DNA from 3 places in the Oenococcus kitaharae DSM 17330 genome. Region 2 is predicted to be linked to each of the others. Evidence: predicted binding sites of a transcription regulator. Region 2 holds the regulator's gene; each other region holds the start of a gene.
The links. The regulator LexA, encoded in region 2, represses DNA repair genes until DNA is damaged. The targets are predictions, from matches to a motif close to CNAACANNTGTTNG.
Positions count from the first base shown of each region.

Region 1: the regulator LexA is predicted to act here: its motif matches at 2,052-2,065, upstream of recA (recombinase RecA).
Region 3: the regulator LexA is predicted to act here: its motif matches at 5,070-5,083, upstream of OKIT_RS08965 (sigma factor).

Region 1 covers NZ_CM001398.1:1,735,906-1,743,652, forward strand. Annotated here, with positions in the region: gene OKIT_RS08745 (ABC transporter ATP-binding protein) at 1-121, opposite strand, end outside; gene trhA (PAQR family membrane homeostasis protein TrhA) at 162-827, opposite strand; gene recA (recombinase RecA) at 879-2,009, opposite strand; gene pgsA (CDP-diacylglycerol--glycerol-3-phosphate 3-phosphatidyltransferase) at 2,126-2,686, opposite strand; gene OKIT_RS08765 (helix-turn-helix domain-containing protein) at 2,683-3,657, opposite strand; gene yfmH (EF-P 5-aminopentanol modification-associated protein YfmH) at 3,678-4,955, opposite strand; gene yfmF (EF-P 5-aminopentanol modification-associated protein YfmF) at 4,945-6,255, opposite strand; gene cls (cardiolipin synthase) at 6,204-7,637, opposite strand; gene mreD (rod shape-determining protein MreD) at 7,642-7,747, opposite strand, start outside.
Region 2 covers NZ_CM001398.1:1,438,111-1,445,857, forward strand. Annotated here, with positions in the region: gene OKIT_RS07195 (undecaprenyl pyrophosphate synthase) at 1-117, opposite strand, end outside; gene frr (ribosome recycling factor) at 117-659, opposite strand; gene pyrH (UMP kinase) at 659-1,390, opposite strand; gene tsf (translation elongation factor Ts) at 1,395-2,273, opposite strand; gene rpsB (30S ribosomal protein S2) at 2,317-3,111, opposite strand; gene OKIT_RS07220 (GIY-YIG nuclease family protein) at 3,246-4,238, opposite strand; gene OKIT_RS07225 (lysophospholipid acyltransferase family protein) at 4,259-4,882, shown strand; gene OKIT_RS07230 (YneF family protein) at 4,912-5,118, opposite strand; gene OKIT_RS07235 (DUF896 domain-containing protein) at 5,122-5,427, opposite strand; gene lexA (transcriptional repressor LexA) at 5,556-6,194, shown strand; tRNA gene OKIT_RS07245 (tRNA-Ser) at 6,245-6,333, shown strand; gene OKIT_RS09715 (CPBP family intramembrane glutamic endopeptidase) at 6,768-7,241, shown strand; gene holA (DNA polymerase III subunit delta) at 7,238-7,747, opposite strand, start outside.
Region 3 covers NZ_CM001398.1:1,774,897-1,782,643, forward strand. Annotated here, with positions in the region: partial or broken gene rplK (50S ribosomal protein L11) at 1-251, opposite strand, end outside; gene OKIT_RS08945 (gluconate:H+ symporter) at 370-1,869, opposite strand; gene gntK (gluconokinase) at 1,911-3,467, opposite strand; gene nusG (transcription termination/antitermination protein NusG) at 3,595-4,152, opposite strand; gene secE (preprotein translocase subunit SecE) at 4,226-4,402, opposite strand; gene OKIT_RS08965 (sigma factor) at 4,447-5,010, opposite strand; gene rlmB (23S rRNA (guanosine(2251)-2'-O)-methyltransferase RlmB) at 5,215-5,949, opposite strand; gene OKIT_RS08975 (Mini-ribonuclease 3) at 5,942-6,346, opposite strand; gene OKIT_RS08980 (transporter substrate-binding domain-containing protein) at 6,417-7,274, shown strand; gene OKIT_RS08985 (amino acid ABC transporter permease) at 7,278-7,747, shown strand, end outside.

The sequences.
Region 1 (7,747 bases), 300 kb from region 2:
TATTGACAATATCGGCAGTAATTGAAGGCAGAATCAAATCCGCCGCTACTTGAAAAAACAGGCAAAAAAAGGCGAAAGAGACAAGCAATTTATTGAGATTTTTAAAGGCAAGTTTGAACATGTACTTTAAAATCTATCTTACGCTTATTTGCAGTATACAATTACATGGAAAGATAGATGGCAAAATACATGGCAGCTGTACCTAAGAGCACAAATAAATGCCACCAAACATGATTCCACCAGATTTTAGTATTCAAATAGAAAAAAGTACCTGCTGAATAAGCAATTCCACCAAAAAATAACAGCCAAAGCGAATATACTGGTACGCTGTGATGAATGATTGGGAACATCACGGCAATTAACCAACCCATAGCTAAATAAATCAAAACAGTGATCCAGCGATAGCGCCCAATAAACAAGAAATCATAAACGATACCAGCAAGTGCCAAAATGAGATTGGCAACCCAAATCCAAATCGCAACGGGATCCTTGATAAAGACCCAGCAAAAGGGCGTGTAGGTGGCTAGAATGATCAAAAAAATACCCAGATGATCAAAATGTTGAAAGACCCAAGCGGCTCTTGTGAAAATTAGTGCATGAAACAAAGTAGAATTGAGCAGAAAAATGATCAAACAGACAGCATAGATAATGAATGCCGTTAAGGCAACAGCCGACGTGTAGCCCTTGTCGATGACTTTGATGAAAAGAAATATAATTCCGACAATCGCGGCTATTAAACCTAAACCGTGTGTAATCGAATTAAAGATCTCTTCAACCAAACCAAATGTTTTAACGCGGTGTTTGAAATTGTTTTTTGTAGTCTGCATTGGTTCAAGTTTACTCTATAAAAAAATCCGACAACATCGGATTTTTAAAAATTAATAAATATCATCATCAGTCAATGCATCGTCAGATTCACTGGCCTTTGGATTGTAATTAGGGTCAGCAAAAGGATCGCTGCTGCTATCTTCTATTGGTACAGCCTTGCCAGTATCAGTTGTCACTTTTTTTTTGGCGCCAATACCATAAGCATCACGTACCGCCTGAAAGATCGTATCATGTTCTTTTTGATGTTCAGGGTCTTCCAACCAAGCAATTGCATTAACGCGTCCCTGACCAATTTTTTCACCTTTATAGGCATACCAAGCGCCCGACTTGTCGATAATATCTTTATCAACGGCCAAATCAATTAATTCACCTGTCTGACTGATGCCTTTGCCATACATAATATCCACTTCGGCTACTTTGAAAGGTGGTGCAACTTTGTTTTTGACAACCTTGATTTTCGTATTATTACCAATAATATTCGTACCGTCTTTAATCTGTGTTGACCGGCGTACCTCTAAACGTACCGTTGAATAAAACTTCAAAGCGCGACCGCCAGGTGTTGTCTCGGGATTGCCAAACATAACCCCGATTTTTTCACGAATCTGATTGATAAAAATGGCAATTGTGCCTGTTCGGTTCAGAGTACCGGCCAATTTCCTCAAAGCTTGGCTCATCAAACGCGCTTGCAGGCCCACATGGGCATCTCCCATCTCCCCCTCAATTTCAGCCCTTGGGACAAGAGCTGCAACCGAATCAACGACCAGCATATCGATCGCACCTGAATTAACCAAATCATCAGCGATTTCCAAACCTTGCTCGCCTGTATCCGGCTGGCTCAGAAGCAGATCATCGACATTAACACCTAAAGCAGCTGCATATTTCGCGTCCAGTGCATTTTCAGCATCAATATAAGCAGCCGTGCCGCCCTTTTTTTGAATCTCGGCAACAGCATGAAGCGCGACAGTCGTCTTGCCAGAAGACTCAGGGCCAAACACCTCGATGATTCTTCCCTTTGGATAACCGCCAACACCTAAAGCAATATCTAATTTTAAAGAACCGGTTGAAACCACGTCGACCTTTGTGTGCGCATTTTCGCCTAAACGCATAATCGATCCCTTGCCGAAATCCTTTTCAATTTTTTTTAATGCCGCATTTAATGCGGCCTTTCTTCCATCAGACATAAAACCTCACCAATCTATTATGCTACGAAAGTCAAGAAAATGCGAACGCTTGTTCGTATTTAAAAAATACTTAACTTTCTACAGTGGTTATACGAAACCATGGGCATTTTTTTAAATCACATGCCATCCGAGAATACTGAACGGTTCTGAACGAAATAATCGATCCCTGAATAAATTGTAAAAATCACAGCAAGATAAATTAAGATCTGCCCAATCGGAATAGGACTGCCGAAGTTGCTGCAATACAGGAAAATAATGGCAAACATCTGTGTGAATGTTTTGATTTTGCCAGGCATCTGTGCAGCCATAACCGTACCGTTATTTTCAACAATTAAGGTCCTTAACCCTGTGATGGCTAGTTCGCGGATAACAATAATAGCGGTCATCCAAGCCGGAACAGCGCCAAATTGAGTCAGAAAGATCAAAGCGGTCATCACCAGCAGTTTATCAGCCAAAGGATCAGCAAACTTGCCAAAATTAGTCACCAAATGACGTGACCTGGCAATTCTGCCATCGAGTAAATCGGTCAACGAAGCCAAGGCGAAAATAACAGCAGCCAGCAGCCAGCCACTTGGCCGGCCGAATGTCGTCGACCAATTGATAGGCAGCGATAAGATTAAAATAAATAAAGGAATCATTAAAATTCGAAAGGTTGTTAATTTATTAGGCAAATTCATTGCGGTGTTTTCTCCCGTCTAATAATTATATTCGTAATCAGAATCGATGAGCCAGACATAAACTGCGTATCTTGATTATCAAACAGGATTCTCGTGTTGTATGGATTGCCTAAATGAATCACAATTTGATTCTGGTCACCACTTAGCGTTGTATCGTGCTCGGCACCTGCTGCAATTGTACTGGCAAACTGACGGACATTATCCACTGTCACTGTCGTCCATCCGGCATTGGCCGCCTGGATCTGAATCGTATGGTCCGCCGTATCGTAGAAGGTCATGGTCGCCGTGTTATTTTGAAACTGCGGTTTCGATAAAGGCTGCGTCTGGCTATTGGACGAAGACGAGGCAGATGAACTACTGGACTGCGGCCGGCTGCTGCTAGATTGTGAAATACTCGTTGAACTTGAATTAACCGGATTCTGGCTAAATAAACTTGGCCGAATTCTACCAAATGCCAGCCATAAGGCAAAGGCCAGAATAATTAACGCAACAATTAGAAAAATAACGGGCAGGCGGCTGAGCAGGCGGCGGGTAACTGGTGTGGAGAGATTCATGCCGGCACGCGGAATCCTGTCAGACCCTACTCGAATAGAATTATTAGACAGAGAATCATTCGCATCTTTGTCTCGCTCTTCCTGCTTGTTTTCCGAAAAGCCATCAAATAAGTGCGCAGAAACACCTCTGTTCTGGCCGGCTTTAATCTCGCCGTCATCTTTAGGCTGGCGAGCACGATCTGCAGCTGGCATGGTATCCAAAATTGTATTTGGATCAAGGTCCACTGTATTAGCGTATTGACGTATAAATGCCTTCACATAAAAAGGGCCAGGCAGCCTATTCACTTGGCCATTTTCGATTGCTTGCAGATAACGAACTTGAATTTTAGTCGACGAGGAGATATCTTCTAAGGTCAAACCATGCTGTTCACGTGCATCTTGCAGCCGTTTTCCAATTGATTGGTAATCAGTATCCATTCATTAAGATTATAACAATCTTAATCTAACGGTTCGATCGAAAAACGACTAAATGAATTTATATCGTAATATTTTTCAAATAAAGCCACTGCTCGCTTATAAGTGAGGCTTTTGAGATTATCTGTAATTTGAAAAACATTGCTATCCGTATCATATTCATCTAAAACTGTGAAAACGTTGTTTTCCAACTGATCCAAAGACATCGACAGCTCACCAAAAGTAGCTGATTTTTGGACCTCGAATTCATTTGCTAAACGGCTATCGAAAGATATGCGCTTTAACTGAGACAAAATCTCTTGGAAGGCTTTCTGTTGTTTGCCATGGCCGCTAAAACTAATGAACTGATAATTGCGGCCAATTTCTGCTTGTGCCATAAAATCGTCATTCAAAATACCTGCATCGTAATTTTTCATGTACCAGTCAGATGAATCAGAAAAATAAAGATCCAGCAGTAAATCACTTGCAAAAGCCAAATCAATAGCTTCATCCCGGCTCGATGGCATGTTTATGCCTTTAATACCGGCTGTAATTAAAGTTTGAGAAATCGGCATCTTTCTGCTGCCTGACGCAAGGATCGGGATTTGATTATCAAACAAACTCATCGACGTAAACGCTATTTTCGGGCGCGACAATTCCCTTTGCGTGTCTCTGATTAAAGCCATAGTCGCCTGTGGATCAATGTTTCCTGAAATTTTGAGGTGCAGATTGCTTGGCTGATAAAAGTATTTGTGAAACTGATAAAGCATGTCGCTGGTTAATTGGCTGATCGTCGATACTTTGCCGGCAATATCTTGGGCCAAGGGCTGTTGAGCGTATAAATTACCCATCAATCCAAAAGAAAGTGCCCAATCCGGCATATCCTGGTACATGACCAACTCTTGGCCAATGATCCCCTGCTCCTTGTTAATAGAACTCTGCGTATAATAAGGTTCCTGAACAAAATGCAGCAGCAGCCGGATCGATGCGGCAATCTCCTCTGTTCCCTGAAAGTAGTAAACAGTGCGGGATTGGCTCGTATAAGCATTTGAAAATGCACCATAGCGGCTAAATATTTGGTCCACATCTCCCTGCTCTTTTTCAAACATCTTGTGTTCAGCAAAATGCGCAATGCCCGAAGGAAAAGTGACCACTTTGCCATTTTCATCGACGATTTTCTGGTCAACAGCACCCGCATCAACGAACAATGCGGCAAAAACTGAATGAAAATCTTTCTTAGGCATCAAAGTCACTTTCAAACCATCTGTCAGTGTTTCACTGTAAACAGTCTGTTTAAATTGCGAATATTCGTCAATCTTCATTAATCAAAACCGCCTCTGCTTGCTTTACCGACTTTTTTGCAAAATCTGCTACCTGCTGAGGCGTCACAGATTGGATCACGGCTATAATTTGGCTGCTGGAAAGAGCGTAACCAGTCAAAAAAGCATTGATCGATTTCTCAATGGCAGTCTCTTCGTAGTCCTCGCCCGCCTGAATAGCTGCAACTAGCTCCTCTTTGATCGTGGTAAACAAATCATTGGAAAAATCCTGCTTTTTAACTCGTTCCAGCTGCAGATCAATCTCATTTTTAACAAGTTCGACATTATCCTTATCCAATCCTGCCTGAACGGTCATCCAACCATCAACGGCGAAAAAAGTTGAATTTGCGTAATAAGCCAGATGTAATTTTTCACGGATATTCAAAAAAAGCAAAGATTGACTCGAACCACCAAAAAGGCGGGAAAAAACCATCGCCGTATATCTCTGTTGAGTCAGATAATCATAATCCAGAAAATTATAGGCTCGTTCCAGGAGCGCCTGATCACCCTTTTCGTGCAGTTCAGCAAATTGGTCAGGTTTTACTGCTTGTGTATAGACTGGGTTGGGAATCGGCCGGCTGTTTTGCGAAACGTTTGGCCAAGAAGCGACCAACTTTTCAACTTCAAGTTCACTCGGGAGGCCAGCTACTTCCAATGACATTTCATCGTTAGCCAGCATAGCATGGTAAGCCGAAACGACGGTTTCATTTGTTAACTGCCTGATTGACAAAGGACTCCCTTCGGGTTGAATTCTAAAATCAGGATTGACAAAATATTTTTTGAGAATCAGATCATGGAGCTTATAGCTTTTATTATCAAAATTTGCTAAAAATTCAGAAAGAAAATTCTGCTTTTCATTTTCAAACAAATGCTCAGGAAATAAGCCATCAACAATCAACGGATTAAAAATCTGGCCGGACAAAAAATTGAAACTTTTTGCCAATAATTGCTGGTCTCCCGCAGCTTGCGGGCTGGGTATCTTCAGTGCAAAACGCAGTTTGGAAAGCCGCCCAAAACGACTTGTCGACACAGAAAAATGTGCGCCGTAAAGTGTATTAAGTTTCTTAGTCAGCAACTGTCGGTTCGGAAAAAAGGCCGAACTATCTTCCAGTATTTGAGCCAGCAACGCACGATTGACTGCCGTGCCTTTTTCAAAGGGAGCGTAAAATTCCGCAACAATTTTAACTGACTGAAATTTATCAGTCGTTAAGACATTTAAATTGATACCATTGGCTAATTTTTTCATATTTTTCACAGGATCGGTGACAGTAAGCGCGAAAACTTTTGCAGTACCGTCATCCAAACCCCCTGTCCATCGAAATCTTCCTGACTCAGAAGTTTTGACTGTGACACATCTTTAGTGATTTGATTCTTGATTTTGTTGGCAAACTTGGCACTGTAAATAAAAGCATTTGCTTCAAAACTCAATTCAAAGGACCGAATATCCATATTAGCAGAACCAATGCTGATAATTTCATCATCGATCATTAATAATTTGCTGTGCAGAAAACCATTATCATAACGATAAACATGTGCGCCAGCCTGTATCAACTCTTGTGCATAATACTGTGTTGCGCGATAAACAAAGGGATGGTCTGGTCGATTGGGAATAAAAACATCTACTTTAACACCGGCAGCCAGAGCAATCAGCAGGTTTTCAAAAATCGGTTGATCGGGAATTAAATATGGCGTCTGAATCGTAATCGTTTTTGTAGCAAGACTAATCATTTTCAAATAGCCTTGTTTAATCTGATCAACAAGCGATTCCGGGCCGGACGAAACAATTTGAATCGGATGAATACCGTTGACTTGTGTTGCTGGAAAGTAATCCGCCAGAAAAGATAATTTGTCATCTTCCTTAGCTGTGGCATTCCAATCAATAAAGAAACGTGATTGCAATGACAGAACGGCATCTCCAACAATTTTCAACTGTGAATCACGCCAATTACCGAATTTTTTTGATTTCCCCAGATACTGGTCACCAACATTAAAGCCGCCGATATAGCCAACTTTTCCGTCGATGACGACAACCTTGCGGTGAAAACGAAAATTGATTCTCAACGCAAGCAGCTGAAAACGCCGCGTTAAAAAAGGATAAATGATACCACCAGCCTGCTGTAAGCGGCGGTACATACGGCGATGAGTACCGTGAGAACCATAAGCATCATAAATCACACGAACTTCAACACCTGCTTGGGCTTTTTTGGTCAGCAGATCAATTAGCTTGTTACCGGTTGGATCGTCAAAAATAGAAAAAAAAGCCAAATGAATATGGTCCTGTGCCTTCTCGATTTCAAGAAATAAATCATCAAAAAAATCTTGACCATCAAAAAAGGTATCAAGATCATTGCCATAGGTCAGAATCGCTCCGCTGTTACTGGCAAACAGTTTAGAAAGCATTGTGGCATTTTCATCCAGCTTCAAATGATGATTGTAATATTTTTGATTATCCCGAATCTGTTCTCGGCCAACAATTTCCTGACTGGTAAAATCAAAAATTTTTTTATCAGAGATTCGGCGTCCTGTAAACCAATAAATAACAAAGCCAAAAACAGGTACAAATAACAGGACAACTAGCCATGCCCAAATTCTGCTAACCTCTCTTTTGCTCCAGAAAACCGTTACAACCGCAAAGAAAGCATTCAGCAATAATATAACCGAAATTATGTAGAAAAATAAATTCATGGGATTAGCTATTAATTATATAAGTCAAAGACTCAACCGGACGATAAAATATCATCTCAATAAGACTATTTATGAAAATCGTTGGAAATACAGTGAAAATCAGGTAATTA
Region 2 (7,747 bases):
AACTCTTGCCTGGTGTTGACGTTTAGCCCAGCGCCCATTACCGTCCATGATAATCGCAACGTGCTTGGGAATCAGCTGATCGTTTTCCTTAGAACTCGCTGCATTAAAAAAAACCATCAAATCTCCATTAATTCTTTTTCTTTGTTATCCGCAATTTGATCAATATCTTTTATTTCCGAATCGGCTACTTTTTGAACATCCTCTTCGGCTTTATGGCGCTGATCTTCGGACAAATCCTTGTCTTTTTTTAAATCATTCATAAAGTCTCGACGAATGTTTCGACTAGCAACTTTTGCCTTTTCGGCCTCGGCTTTGACTTGTTTGACCAAATCTTTACGACCATCCTCAGTTAGGATAGGAATCATCAGACGGATAACATTACCATCGTTTTGAGGCGTCAAACCAAGATCACTCGCAAAAATAGCCTGCTCAATAGATTTCAATGAGCTTTTGTCGTAAGGCGTAATCAGTAATATCCGTGCCTCCGGAACTTGTATACTAGCAAGTTGATTTAGCGGCGTCGGGGCACCATAATACTCAACCTGAATTTTATTAAGCATATTCGGATTTGCTCTGCCGGCACGAATGTTGACCAATTCATTTTGAAAGGCTTTGCTGGCCTTTGCCATTCTATTTTTTAAATCTGCTAGATCAATCATTATCTGGATCCTTTAATTACTGTTCCGATATTTTGTCCTTCAATGGCTTTCTTAATATTGCCAGGCTCATTCAAATTAAACACAACCAAAGGCATATCGGTATCCTTTGCCATAGCACCTGCGGTTGAGTCCATAACCTTTAATCCTCTTTGCAAAACTTCATCGTAGGTCAGTTCGCTGAATTTAACTGCATCGGCAAACTTGCGAGGATCAGCATTATAAACACCATCGACACCATTTTTACCCATTAAGATTGCATCAGCATTAATCTCAGCGGCGCGAAGAGCTGCTGTTGTATCTGTTGAAAAATAAGGTGAACCAGTACCAGCACCAAAAATGACAATTCTGCCCTTCTCCAAGTGACGAATTGCACGTCCACGAATATAAGGCTCAGCGATTTGTCTCATTTCGATTGCTGTTAAAACACGTGTATCGACACCTGCCTGCTCCAAACTATCAGCTAAAGATAGGGCATTCATCACTGTACCCAGCATACCGATATAATCGGCTCTTGCTCGATCCATACCTGCTTCAGCAGCCGGTTCCCCACGCCACAAATTGCCACCGCCATTGACGATTGCAATTTGGATTTCCGGATATGTCCTCTTAATTTCAGCTAATTCATTTGCAACACGACGAACCGTTGGCAAATCAATTCCGGTTCCAGATTTACCAGCTAGTGCTTCTCCTGAAAGTTTGAGTAGTACACGATGAAATTCTATTCCAGCCATAGAATTACCCGTTGATCTGTTTAGCAATTTCTTCAGCTAAACTCGTCTCTTGTTTCTCAATGCCCTCTCCAACTTGGTAACGGACAAAAGATTCTACTTGAGCACCTTGCTGCTTCAAATATTCGGCAACTGTTTCACCATCACCCTTAACAAAAGGCTGATTCAGCAATGCCAATTCATCCAAGAATTTGCCTAAACGGCCCTCAACAATTTTTTCTTTGATGCTATCAGGCTTGCCGCCCAAATCATCGGCTTTCATCTGGATTGCCTTTTCGTGTTCAACAACTTCACTTGGAACATCTTCTCTGCTGAGATATTTCGGTGCAATGGCTGCGATATGCATCGCAATGTCTTTTGCAACTGCAGCATTTCCGCCTTTAAGCAAAGCGATGACTGAAATCTGACCGCCAAGATGTGAATAATTACCAAAAACCTCGTCATCTTTTTTCTCAATCAGGCTGAAACGGCGAAGCGTAATTTTTTCGCCAGTGTGTGCCGATGTCTGTACGATTTCGTCATTAAGGGTGCCGTCATCAACAGGCAAAGCCAGTGCGGCTTTTAAATCTGCCGGCTTATTTTTGAGGATTGTAGATGCTACCGTATGCAGAAGTGCCAAAAACTGATCATTGCTGGCAACGAAATCAGTTTCCGAATTCAACTCAACAATCACTGAACGATTGCCTTCCTCAGCGACATAGGTCATACCTTCAGCAGCCACACGATCTGCCTTTTTCGCTGCCTTAGCCACGCCGCGTTCTTTCAAAAGGTCAATGGCTTTTGCCATATCGCCATCAGCTTGGACGAGCGCTTTTTTTGCATCCATGATACCTGCGCTGGTTTTTTCGCGCAGTTCTTTAACTTGTGCTGCAGTAATTTGTGCCATTTTCTTTACCTCACAAAAAATCGCCTAAAAAGGCGACTTATTTTTAGTTGTTTGATGAAACTTCTTTGTCTTCTGTATCAACAGGCTGACCTGCGTCTACCTGCTCGCCAGCCGCATCAGCGAAGCCTTCTTCAACAGAAGCCTCGCCTGCGTCTTGTCCCTGGCGGCCTTCAATAATGGCGTCTGCCATCTTCGAAGTAATTAATTTAACTGCACGAATTGCATCATCGTTTGCAGGGATCTTAACGTCAACCAAGTCTGGGTTTCCGTTAGTATCGATCATTGCTACGACCGGAATATTTAATGTACGTGCTTCTTTAACAGCGATTTCTTCTGTTTTTGGGTCAACCACAAACATAACATCAGGAATGTCTTCCATGTCCGCAATGCCACCAAGGAACTTTTCCAACTTTGCTTTTTGTTTGCCCAACTGAGAAGCCTCTTTCTTAGGAAGCTTGTCAAAGGAACCGTCTTCTTCAGCGGCTCTGAGTTCCTTTAAACGGTTGATACGAGTCTTGATCGTATTCCAGTTAGTCAGAGTGCCGCCAAGCCAACGATGATTAACATAGGCAACGCCGGCGCGTTTTGCTTCTTCTTCGATTGCTTCGGTAGCTTGTTTTTTAGTTCCGACAAACAAGAAGTTTGCGCCATCGGCTGCTTCGCCTTTGACCCAGTTATAGGCATCATCTGCCATACGTAAAGTTTTTTGTAAATCGATGATATGAATACCATTACGAGAGGTAAAGATATATTCATCCATCCTTGGATCCCAGCGCCTAGTCTGATGACCGAAGTGTGCGCCGGCCTCTAAAAGTTCTTTCATTGAAATTGCAGCCATTTTGGCCTCCTAATGTTTTTGTCCTTGCAGAAACTTCTACTGCTTTGCCGACTCCAAAGAGCAACGGGCAAAGCATCTATTTCTGCTGTGTATTGGCGAATGCCGTTTAATAGTTTACCTGAATTGCGGGGCAATTACAAGCCTATATACCGTTCCTTCTCCGCACGGGTCAAGCGTTTAAAACGGCTTTCAAAACTTAAAGCCTCATGTTTGCTCGAAAATTTTTCACGATAAACTAAAGTCAGCGGATGGTGTTTATCTACTTTTGTAAATTTAGCACCTCTCTTGGCCTGGTGGGCAGCAAAACGACGGTCGACATCATCACTCGTTCCTGCGTAAAGAAAATTATCTGCCGTCTGGATAACATAAAAATAATAATCTCTTTTTTGAAGCAGCTCTTTGATTTCAGGTGTGTAATTATCCTGCCGATTATAAATTACAAGCGGCTTATCGATCTGAACTTTTGCATTGCTGGCCTGTTTGATAGCCTTGACGAGAACCATTTTAGCTTGGCTCTCTGCCTTGCCGTAGACGAATCGTATTTTGCTAATGCCAAACCCATTTGCAATTGCCTCACTGAAAATATTCGCTATTTTTTCAGCACGATATACAAAATATAGTTTGCCCCTTGATTTCAGATATTTTTTTGACTGTGAGAAAAGCGTATGCAAATTGAAGTTACGGCCATGTCTTGCAAGCGACCGGGATGGGTCCGGGCTCTTGGAAGCGTAATCCTTCTCATCAAAATATGGTGGGTTAGACATAATCAGATCCAGCGAATTCAATGGAAAAATGTCAGCAAGCTGATTAACGTCTGCCTGGAAACTTTGAACCCGATCTTCAAGATTATTCAGTTGAATTGATCTTTTTTCCAATTCGAATAAATCTGAATCAATTTCAATCAACGAAATTTTGCCGCTGCTTTTACGTGCGTAAGCCAACCCGATGATGCCGCTGCCGGATCCAAAGTCAGCAGCTCTCTGCCTTTGAGATCGGCTGTCATCGATAAAATCGGCTAAAATCAAAGCATCAATCCCAAATTTGGGCAAGGAATTATTCTGAATAATTTGCAGTGAATCTGTCACATTTTCAATCTTTTCCTGCGTTTGTAAGGTGTTTTTTGACATTTCTCTATATAATAATAGTCATGTATGTGTTCCTTTTTCGAATCATTCAAGCAATTCGCTGGATAATTAACGGCAAATTAAACATTCAGGGCCGCACTAATATCCCTGAAAATGAACAATTCATTCTCGTTGCGCCGCATCGCACTTGGTGGGATCCCTTGTGGTTTGCCATTGCTCTACTGCCCAAGAAGTTCATTTTCATGGGAAAGAAAGAACTATTTAAAAACAAACTTTTCGCCTGGGCCCTTCGAAAAGTTGGCGTATTCTCTGTCGATAGACAAAATCCAGGCCCGTCGGCGATTAAAATTCCCGTTAAAGAATTGAAAAGCGGCAGCCGAAATTTCATGATTTTCCCTTCCGGTTCTAGGCACTCCTCCCAATTAGAAGGCGGTGCGGTAGTAATTGCCAAAATGTCTGGTAAAAGCCTTCTGCCAGTAGTCTATCAAGGACCATTAGCTTTCAAGGGTTTATTTAAAAGAGGGTCGTCTACGATCGCTTTTGGCCCGCTTATTGAGGTGGGACGAAAAGATTCGATGGCTGATACGATTAATAAGATGCAGGCTGCGTTTACCAAACTTGATCAGCAAATCGATAAAGATTGGCATTACGTTGACCAGCATCCAGAAAAAAAGAATCAAGACTAAAAAACAAACCTCAAATTGGGTTTGTTTTTTTAATAATTTTTTTTCATTTGTGCCATCATCTGATTGATCTGCTTTTGGCTCAAATTTCTGCCCATTGAAGCACCCAACTGACGAAGCATCTGCTCATTGATTGGTGGGTTCTTTTTAAGATAACTTTTCAGTGTAAAACGAGAAACTATCATTCCCGCCGCAAAACCAATAACCAATCCAATCAGCACAAACCATATCCAGTTCATCTACTATCTCAGTCCTTTCTTTTTTTGAATATCAATTACCTTTTTAGGAGTAACTTCCTTACCATTCTTATCGAAAATCTGCATCATTTCAACCTGAGACCGAAAAGCTTTACGAAAATTTGCCAAAAAAGCCGCTCGAAGTGTTTTCTGCTCTTCTTTCTCTGACTCGGTTAATCCCTGAGCCGTCTTTTGCTTTGCAGCTAGTTCGTTAATTCTTGCTCTCAAAGCCTCATTTGCGGCCTGTTCATCTTCGTCAACGATGAATTTCGGTTCATTATGTTCCTCTTCGGATCTTGAATTATCAGTCATCAGAAATCTCCATACTTGCATTATACAAAAAATAATGATTTTCTTAAATTTAACGAACATGTGTTTGTTTTACTTGAAATGTTTGGCTATAATTGCATATAGCAATATCTTAGCAGGAAGGGATTCAAATGACTGAAACAAAACAACTCGGTGTTCTCCGCTATATATACGAAAAACAGAACGAAAAAGGATACCCTCCTACGGTGCGTGAAATTGGCGAAGCAGTGGGGCTTTCATCTACTTCAACTGTCCATGGCCATATTGAGCGTCTGGAAAAACACGGATTACTACATAAAGATCCAACTAAACCGCGTGCTATCGAAATCACTGAAAAAGGTCTCAGAGCGCTAGGCGTGCCAGTAACTCCCGGTAAAGTGCCAGTCATCGGAATTGTCACTGCAGGTATACCTATCTTGGCCGTCGAACAAAATGCCACCGAGTTTCTTCCCCTTCCAGATGACCTTGAGCGTTTTGAAGGTGACCTTTTCGTCCTGCGTGTGTCCGGTACTTCGATGATCAATATCGGCATTTTGGATGGCGATATGGTTTTTGTTCGTAAACAAGATTATGCAGACAATGGCGATATTGTTGTGGCCATGACTAGTGACTTTGGCAATGGCGAAGGCGAAGCCACGGTCAAGCGTTTCTTCAAGGAAGCAGGCCATTATCGCTTGCAACCTGAAAATGACACCATGGCACCGATTATTGTCCATAATGTCGCTATTTTGGGCAAAGTTGTTGGTCTGTATCGTAATTCAATTTATTAAACTTTATTGCTGAAAAAGCCGCTTATTTGTTAGAATGGTTTTTGTAGCTCGGAGATATGGCAGAGCGGTAATGCAGCGGACTCGAAATCCGCCGAACCGATGTAGAGTCGGCGCCGGGGTTCGAATCCCCGTGTCTCCTTCCAATTTCTCTCAAACGGACAGATCAGATATCATTTTGGGTCAATATTTGTCTATTAATTAAAAAGGGAGCAATGCACTGCAGTGAAAAGCAAAAGAGACGTCCTCTTAAAATCTTTTTTAATCTTTTTCTCAACGATTATTTCATTGATCCTTGGTTCAATCCTGGGTTCAATTCTTATTTCTGTTTACCGTTCGTTATTTTATAACAGTACACTTGCAGCAAATCGAGATCCTGTTTTGTTAAGCTGGCTAGCTATTTTAGGTGAAACATTTGCCATACTTTTTATTTTCCTTTTTAATCACTTCTTTTTTAAAATCAGAGTTTCATTCTTTAATCACGGTTTCTTTCTTGGATTGAAAGTAGCCTCGCCAAGTATCTTGTTTATTGTGATAAATTTTCTTGTGTTTTCAAGCCAAAAACATCATCTAACGTTGTTTGAACTTTTTACTGCTGTCGCAGTTTCGCTCTCGGTCGGTATTTTTGAAGAGTATGCGGCACGTGGATTAATGTTGGGGAATCTGTTGTCAGGAGGCGGCCGCACATTTAGTTTCTTAGCAGCAAATTTGTTGTCAGCGATGTTTTTTGCAGGCCTGCATCTGATAAACCTCTTTTCAGCCAGCATAGCCGTGACAGCTATTCAAATGATTTACGTTTTTGCCCTCGGGCTGATTTTCGCCTCCGCCTACATATTCAGTAAAAACCTGTCGGTCACAATCCTGATCCATGCTCTCATCGATGGTTTGGCTTTCGCAGCTAATCCGCAAGCCATTTTCGGACTTGGCAATCCCAAAGTAACCGTGACTCAGTTCGCTTTTCAAGGTATCCTATTGATTATTTTTCTGTATTATACATTTCGCATATTCAAAAAAAATAATCTGGTCGAGGTATCTAAAAAATGGTCCTAAACATTATTTGAAAGAAACATTTCAAATAACATCGTCGGATCTAGTGTTGTCGACTTGAGTCGAAAATCAATTTTGGCTAAATCCAAGTAGGCATTCGACAATTGCGGCATCGTTTGGACGCTGACAGCTTGATTAGCTAATTTTGCCCTATACGGATGTATTTTAAGTTTTTGAGCAAGTTGCGTATCATTGATTGATAGAGCTTTAGCTTGAATCAAAAGACGGTACTGGGATTGAAGCAGTGCATTGATTCGAATAGGCGCTTCTCCTCGATCAATAAGATTAACGTACAGCTGCAAGGCTTTATCCAAATGGCGCCGGTTAATCTCAGTGACCAGATCGAAAGCAGATTCATTCAATTCGGCAGTAACTAGTTCATTGATTTCTTCATGCCCAATGGCTTTCCCTGAAACACCAAAAAGTATTAGTTTGTCCAAATTAGTCATGACCAGTCGCAGGTCAAAAGCCAAACGGCGCAGATAGTAGTTAATAACATCGTCAGCTAT
Region 3 (7,747 bases), 340 kb from region 2:
TTTGCTGCCTTACGGAGCAAGTCCGATGCAGGAGGTGTCTTCAAAACAAAGGTGAAAGAACGATCGTCATAAACAGAAATGACAACTGGGATGATTGAACCCGCTTGATCCTTAGTCTGAGCGTTGAAGTCCTTAGTGAACTGCCCGATATTTACACCGGCCTGGCCTAGAGCTGGTCCAACAGGTGGTGCTGGGGTTGCTTTGGCGGCTGGAATTTGTAATTTAACAATTTTTACGACATTTTTTGCCACGATAATGTCTCCTCTCGTAATCTAGCGGTGATACGTAGCCGTGACGCCACTCCCGCACATGATTGTCTACAAACATGCAGTTATGACTATACGCTCTTCCACTGATTTTATCAATCATTTAATGGAAAATTGCTGCCAGCAATAAGACCATCAGCAGCCCGACCACTGAAATCAGTGTTTCCAAAACGGTCCAAGTCTTCAATGTCTCTTTGACATCCAAGTCAAAGAACTCTTTAAACATCCAAAAACCCGCATCATTGACATGACTTGCAGCCAAAGAACCGGCACCGATAGCCAGAACCACAAAAGCTGGATTGATCGCTGTCTGCGCAGCCACGATCGGAGCCACGATACCAGCCGATGTCATACCCGCAACTGTCGCTGAGCCCACCGAAACACGGATAATCACAGCTACCAGCCAAGCAAACAGAATTGGCGACATTGATGAATGGGCAAATGCCTGAGCAATCGCCGTCGAAATACCGCCGGAAGTCAAGACGCCCTTAAAAGCTGCGCCGCCGCCAATAACCATTAATAAATTAGCGATTGACTTGATCGCATCAGATAGCGTTGCGTTAACTTCCTTAATAGAACGCTTTTGGTGACGGCCCATTGACCACATGGCAAACAGCAGCGCAATGACCATCGCAATCAGAGGATTACCAAGAAAAGCGACGATTTTCTGAAAATCAGTCGGATGAAGCAGATAACCATTTTGTGCAGCACTAGTCATGGCTTTCCAAGCTGTATCGCCAATCACGCCACCGTATACTTGCTTGCCGCCATTGACAATCATCGTAATAATAGTTGTCACAACCATAAAGATAACAGCCATCAAAGAAGTCAGAATTGAAAGCCCAAAAGAAGGTGTTTCTTCTAATTTAAACTCTTTGACAGTTCCTAAGGCATCCAAATGTTTCGTAATTTTGAAGGCTTTGGGCAAATACTTTTGTGCGACACGTGTAAATAATGGGCCGGCCACAATCATTGCCGGAATAGCAACTAAGATACCGTAGATTAAGACCATCCCCATGTTGGCACCAAGCACATTCGTCACCGCTGTTGGTGCAGGCTGCGGCGGCAAGAATCCTTGAGCAGCCGACAACGCTGTCGCCATTGGAATGCCTAAATAAAGCAAAGGCACGCCAGCTTCCAAAGCAATTGTAAAGACAATCGGAATCAAAACAACCAAGCCGACTTCAAATAGCAGAGAAATACCAATAATGAAGGAGGCAAAGGCAACCGCCCACTGCAGGCGTTTTCTGCCAAACATGGCAATCAGTGTTTTGGCAATTCGATAAGAACCACCTGAATCAGATACCAAACGGCCGATCATCGATCCAAAGCCGAAGACGACAACCAGTTCTCCTAATGTGCCGCCAATACCATTTTTAATCGCATCGGCAATACCAGCTGGATTCATGCCTAAAGCGAATGCAACAACAATCGAGACAACAATCAAAGTGACAAATGTGTTGATTTTAAACTTCAAAATCAAAGTTAACAATAAAATAATGCCCAAAACCAAGATTAAAAATGGCCAAACATTCAACCCGCCCATCTGCCAATCATAAAAGCCGGTTTTCGGGTCAACTGTAATAGCTGCTAGTGATAACATAAACTTCCTCCGTCAAATCCTTTTTATGCTCAAATACTTTTTTATTCTTCAGTCATCTTAATGTGAACATGCTCACGCTGAAAATTAGCGATGTTCTCATATTCAGTCTGCAATTGCCGGCTCAAACGGATAAAGATCGGCGTCAATTCACGATAGACCTGATAATTATCCGGATTCGGCTCATAGGTTTTTGCTTCGCCAACCATGCCGGCGATGTTTTCAATCTTATCAGTCAGGCCTAAAGCTTTCTGGCCAATAACCGTGGCAGCCAAAGCGCCGGATTCAAAGGCTTGCGGTACCGTGACAGACTGTTCGAAAATATCTGCCAGCATCTGACGCCACAAAGCTGAACGGGCAAAGCCGCCAGTCGCCTGAACCGATTTCAAATCGCCGACGACTTCTTCTAGCGCCAAAGCTACCATATAAATATTGAAAATAATCCCTTCCAGAACGGCACGCACCATATGTGCACGCGTGTGGTAATGTGTCAGGCCGAAGAAAGAACCTCTCGCGTTAGCATCCCAAATCGGTGCACGTTCACCACTCAAATAAGGATGAAAGAGCAGACCGTCAGCACCAGCCGGCACTTTAGAAGCAATCTTTGTCAGCAAGTCATAAGAGTCGATGCCCAGTAAGGCAGCTGCTGATTTTTCGGCATCAAACAAATTATCTCTGGCCCAGCGGAAAACATCCCCGCCATTGTTGACAGGCCCGCCGACAACCCAATGATCACGATCCAAAGCATAAGTAAATGTCCGCCCTTTTGGATCAATTTTTGGCTTATCTGTCACAACACGAATCGCACCGGAAGTCCCAATGGTCACGGCTGCCACACCTGGTTGAATCGCATTAACACCCAAATTAGACAAAGGCCCATCACCAGCACCATATATAAAGGGCGTCTGCACCGGAATACCGATCACTTTTGCATATTCAGAAACCATACCGCGTTCAATTTCGTAGGGTTCAACTGGTTTTGGCAATTGGTCAATTGACAAGCCGGTTAATGCCAAGGCCTGCTGATCCCACTGCAGTTTGAAAATGTTAAACAATCCAGTACCTGACGCGATGGAAATATCCATCTTATTCGCGTTGAATAAACGGTGAAAAATATATTCCTTAATACCTAAGTAATGGGCAGCTTTTTTATAAATATCCGGCCGTTCGTTTTTCAGCCATAGCAATTTGCTTAAAGGTGCCATGGGATGAATCGGCGTACCGGTCTTGCTGTAAATTTCCTGGCCAGTACCATCTTTTTTCAGCTGTTCGGCATATTTGACAGCTCGGCCATCGGCCCAAGTAATCACACGCGTCAAGGGCTGCCAATCTTTATCAAAAGCAATTAAAGAATGCATCGCAGAGCTAAAGGAAACGCCCAACACTTGATCACCTTGTTTTAATTCGGCCTTGCGCACAACATCGGTCAAAGAATCAATCAAAGCTTCGAAAATCTCCACTGGATCTTCTTCAGCCATATCAGGCTCGTCTCTGTAAAGGGGATACCCATTATTAGCAGAGGCGATCACATGCCCTTTGAGATCAAAAAGGACTGATTTTGTACTAGTTGTTCCAAGGTCCACACCAATCATGTAGTCCATATCTATCCTCCAATGTAAGAAGCTGCCCGAATTATGCTCAATAAAAAAAGCCGAAAAATGAGTTGCGAAACCATTTCTCAGCTTGGAAATCTATTTCAGGCAAACGGTTACCTGATAAATTATACACTCAATAAATCTTATCGATATCGTTGAAAGGAACTTCAGTTTCAGTTTCTCGGCCAAACATGTCAACCAATACTTTGACCTCTTGTTTTTCGCGGTCAATCGCTGTTACTTTGCCTTCCATACCATTCATGGCACCACCAACAATTGAAACCGTCTCGCCGACTTCAACATTCAGATCATCAACTTTGCGTTCGATCAGGCCCATGCGGTGCATGATCCGGTCAATCTCATCTTTCGTTACAGGGTTTGGCTTTGATCCTTGTCCATGAGAACCCAAGAATCCAGTCACACCAGGCGTGTTACGGACAACATACCAAGATTGGTCTGTCATCACCATTTCAACCAGCACATAACCAGGGAAATCGTTTTCGACAACCTTTTTCAATTCACCATTAGGCCCAGTCTTAATCGTTTCGTTTTCCGGCACAATGACCTGAAAAATGAAATCAGTCATGCCCATTGATTCACGACGCTGCTCTAAGTTTAGTTTGACACGATTTTCGTAACCAGAATAGGTATGAACCACGTACCAATCCTTTTGTAATTCTTGTTCAACCATTATTGCCTCTTTTTAATCAAAATAAAAAACCTCGGTCGCCCTTGGTCTCTTTAATAACAATTTTAACTGATTTTTATCGATTCATCAACAAGCGAACGCCAAGTCCGACTAAATAATCAACAATTCCAAGAAAGCCGGCAAAAAAAATCGCACTGAAGATCACATAGCTCGTGTCCCGACTGGTCTCACTGCCATTCAGCCAAGTCACTTTTTTCATTTCTGCAATTGTACCTTTAATATAGCGAATCATAGTTAAGTTCATTTTAACAGATTTTTTCCATCTGCTTATGTCCATTATTCGCCTAAACCATAAAAATGTGCGTAAATATCTCTGGTCACACGCTTTTTCCGATAATCCAGCGAGTGCGCTTTGACCTGCTTTTGAACAATTTGCGCCTGTTTTAAATCACCAAACAGTTCTTTAATGGCAAGCGATTCTTTGTCGCCAGCCCGAAAATCAGTTTGGCTGATCGCATCCTCAAAATCCATTTTTGTCTGCGCCTGATTCCACCCGTGATCTACCGGATCATATCCGTTAAAGGCCAGTTCTTCTAAGGACACATTCTGGCGACGGTTCTGTTCCTTTTTAGAATAACTTTTACGCAGCAGATCCATAGCTTTATGCTGCAGTGCAGCGTAATAATAGGTGGTAAATTTGCAGTTCCCATTTGTATGGTAACGACGCACTGCGTGCATGAGAACCGTCAAACACTCACTTTCCCAATCATCCAGCTCCAAAACATTGCTTAAATAATGATAATAAATTTTTCTGACTAACCCCTTAGTGACCAAAATAATGTGTTCATAACCCGTCTCATCCCCTTGACTAATTTTATTCAGTGCCTTTTCTATCCGCATCAACTTAACCTCTTCCAAAATTTAAAGTCAGCTTAGCTTACACGATCGATTAGGATAAGCGAATATATGTTCGTATTTTCAGGAATTATCGTGAATAATGTTTTACTAATAATTAAGGGCACTCGGGGGCGGGGGCTTTTTTCAACAGAAAAACCGCTCAGCTGAGAACAAAGTATTAAAATAATAAAATTTTAATAGATTACATTAAGACCCAATGCGGCGGCTATTAAAGCCTTGATAGATTAATAATGCGGCAGCAACGCCGGCATTCAGCGACTGCACGTGCCCGACCATTGGAATCGTCAGCATTTGATCAACTTTCTTTTTAGTCTGCGGCGAAATGCCGCGTCCTTCATTGCCGATGACCAATGCGACTGGTCCTTTAGCATTCCATTGGGTATAGTCCTGACCTTTCATATCCGTGCCGAAAATCCAAAAGCCTGCATCTTTTAAACTGTCAATAGCATTATTGATGTTGGTCACGCGGGCAACTGGGACGTGCTCAATTGCTCCGGTTGAGATTTTAGCAACTGTTTGCGTCAATTGGACGGCACGTCTTTTCGGAATAATGATCCCATCAATGCCTGCTGCATCAGCCGTTCGTAAAATCGAACCTAAATTCTGCGGATCTTCGATCTCATCTAAAATAACCAAAAAAGGGTCGTGATCAGTTTTTTTGGCTAGAATTTCTGGCAATGACACGTAACTGTAGGCTTCTATTTCAACTGCCACACCTTGGTGGTTGCCATGATCGGTCAATTCGTCCAAACGTCGGTTATCAACTTTAACAATCGGCTGATGACCAATAACAGCCTTCTTTTCAATCTCCAAAACACGATTTTTTGCCAGAGAATCGCTTAAATAAATACGGCTGACGCTTTTATTGTTATCCAGCGCCTCGATGGCGGCATGAATCCCGTATACAACTTCTTTAACCACGTGTCTGCCCGCTTTCTACTTTCTCTATCATCCAATTAATGATCTGATCCAGACGCTTTTGATCATTCTTCAAATATAGATAACCCAAAACAGCTTCAACACCTGTCGAAATCTGATAGGTAGCAAAATCAGTATTTTTGGCCTTCGTATGCGGATGCGAATTGCGTCCACGTTTATAAATCTCGGTCTCTTCTTCAGTTAAAATGTGTTCTTCTTCTAATAAAAAGTAAAGCTTGGCATGTGCTTTGGCAGCAACAAATTCCTTGGATCGTTTTTGAAGATCGTTCACTTTTGTTAATCCCGTGGAAAGTAAATAAGTTCTAATTTTCAGTTCATCAACGGCATCGCCGATAAAAGCCAGCGAAAGTCCATTGAAACCCTTGACATCTGTAATCATGGTCTTTATTATAGTGTGCAATTCACTTATTTTAGTGTGAAGATTTAATTATTTAGGAGAAAGTTTTAAAATGAAAAAATTAGTAAGCAAGTTTTTTAGCGGTTTAGTGTCGGCGATTGCAGTTACTGGTATTTTTGCGACAGCTGGAAGTCAAGTTCAAGCGGCGGGAAATAAACAGGATGTGCTGTATTCGAAGATCAAAACCCGAGGGAAATTGATTGTTGGTACGTCTGCTGATTTCCCGCCGTATGAATTTTTAGCACAAAAGAATGGCAAGCAGACGCCAGCAGGTGCCGATATGAGTTTGGCTAAAAGGTTGGCTAAGGGTCTGGGCGTCAAACTAGAAATCAAAAATATGTCTTTTGATTCTCTACTCGTGGCTCAAAAATCCGGCAGAGTTGATGTCTTAATTGCCGGCATGGGTTCAACGCCGGAAAGAAAAAAACAAGTAGATTTTTCAATTCCATATTACACAGCGAAAGAGACTCTTGTCATCAACAAATCTGAAGCCAAGAAAATTAAGTCTTATAAAGACCTAGCTGGTAAAAGAGTTGGCGTTCAAACCTCAGCACGTCAGGAAAGTCTGATCAAAAGCTCATTGGCGAAAAATAAACTCTCAGCTGCTCATTTCGTGCAGATGCAGTCCAACAACGATTTAATTTTGGCTTTGCAGACTAATAAAATTGACGCCGTTGCTTTATCAGGCGGTGTCGGCCAGGCTTATGCACACAGCGTATCGGGTTTGAAGTACGTTTACGCAAGCTATCCTAAAGGTGTGCAGAACGAAGAAGGCATGCAGGTTGTGATCCCAAAGCATCAGCAAACACTGGTTGCGCATATTAACAAAACTATCAAAAAAGTTAACAAGCAAAAAGTATTTCCAAAATGGATCGCACAAGCTGGCAAGCAATTAGGTAAGGCAAAGTAAGTGATGAATTTTTTATCCAACACGCTGGCTTGGCGCTTTAGAGACGAGATTTTATCCGGTTTAGAAGTGACGCTGGTTATTTCTATCGCGTCAGTTATTATCGGCTCGATTTTAGGTTTGATCATTGCACTCATGCATATGTCGCATCATAAGACAATCCGGGCAGTTGCCGGTACTTATGTCGAAATTCTTAGAGGCACGCCGATGATTGTACAGTTGGAATTCGTGTACTTTTCGCTGCCTTTGATCTTGGGTGCCATTCTATCGGTCACAGGTATCCATATTCAGCCAAATATTGCCACAATTCCGGCCGGCATTATTGCCGTTTCGATTAATTCATCAGCTTATGTTTCAGAAGCTATTCGCGGTGGATTTAATTCGGTTAATATCGGTCAGACCGAGGCAGCAAGATCATTAGGCCTTTCGCAGAGAACAACAATGCGTTTTGTTGTCATTCCGCAGGCTTTGAAAAA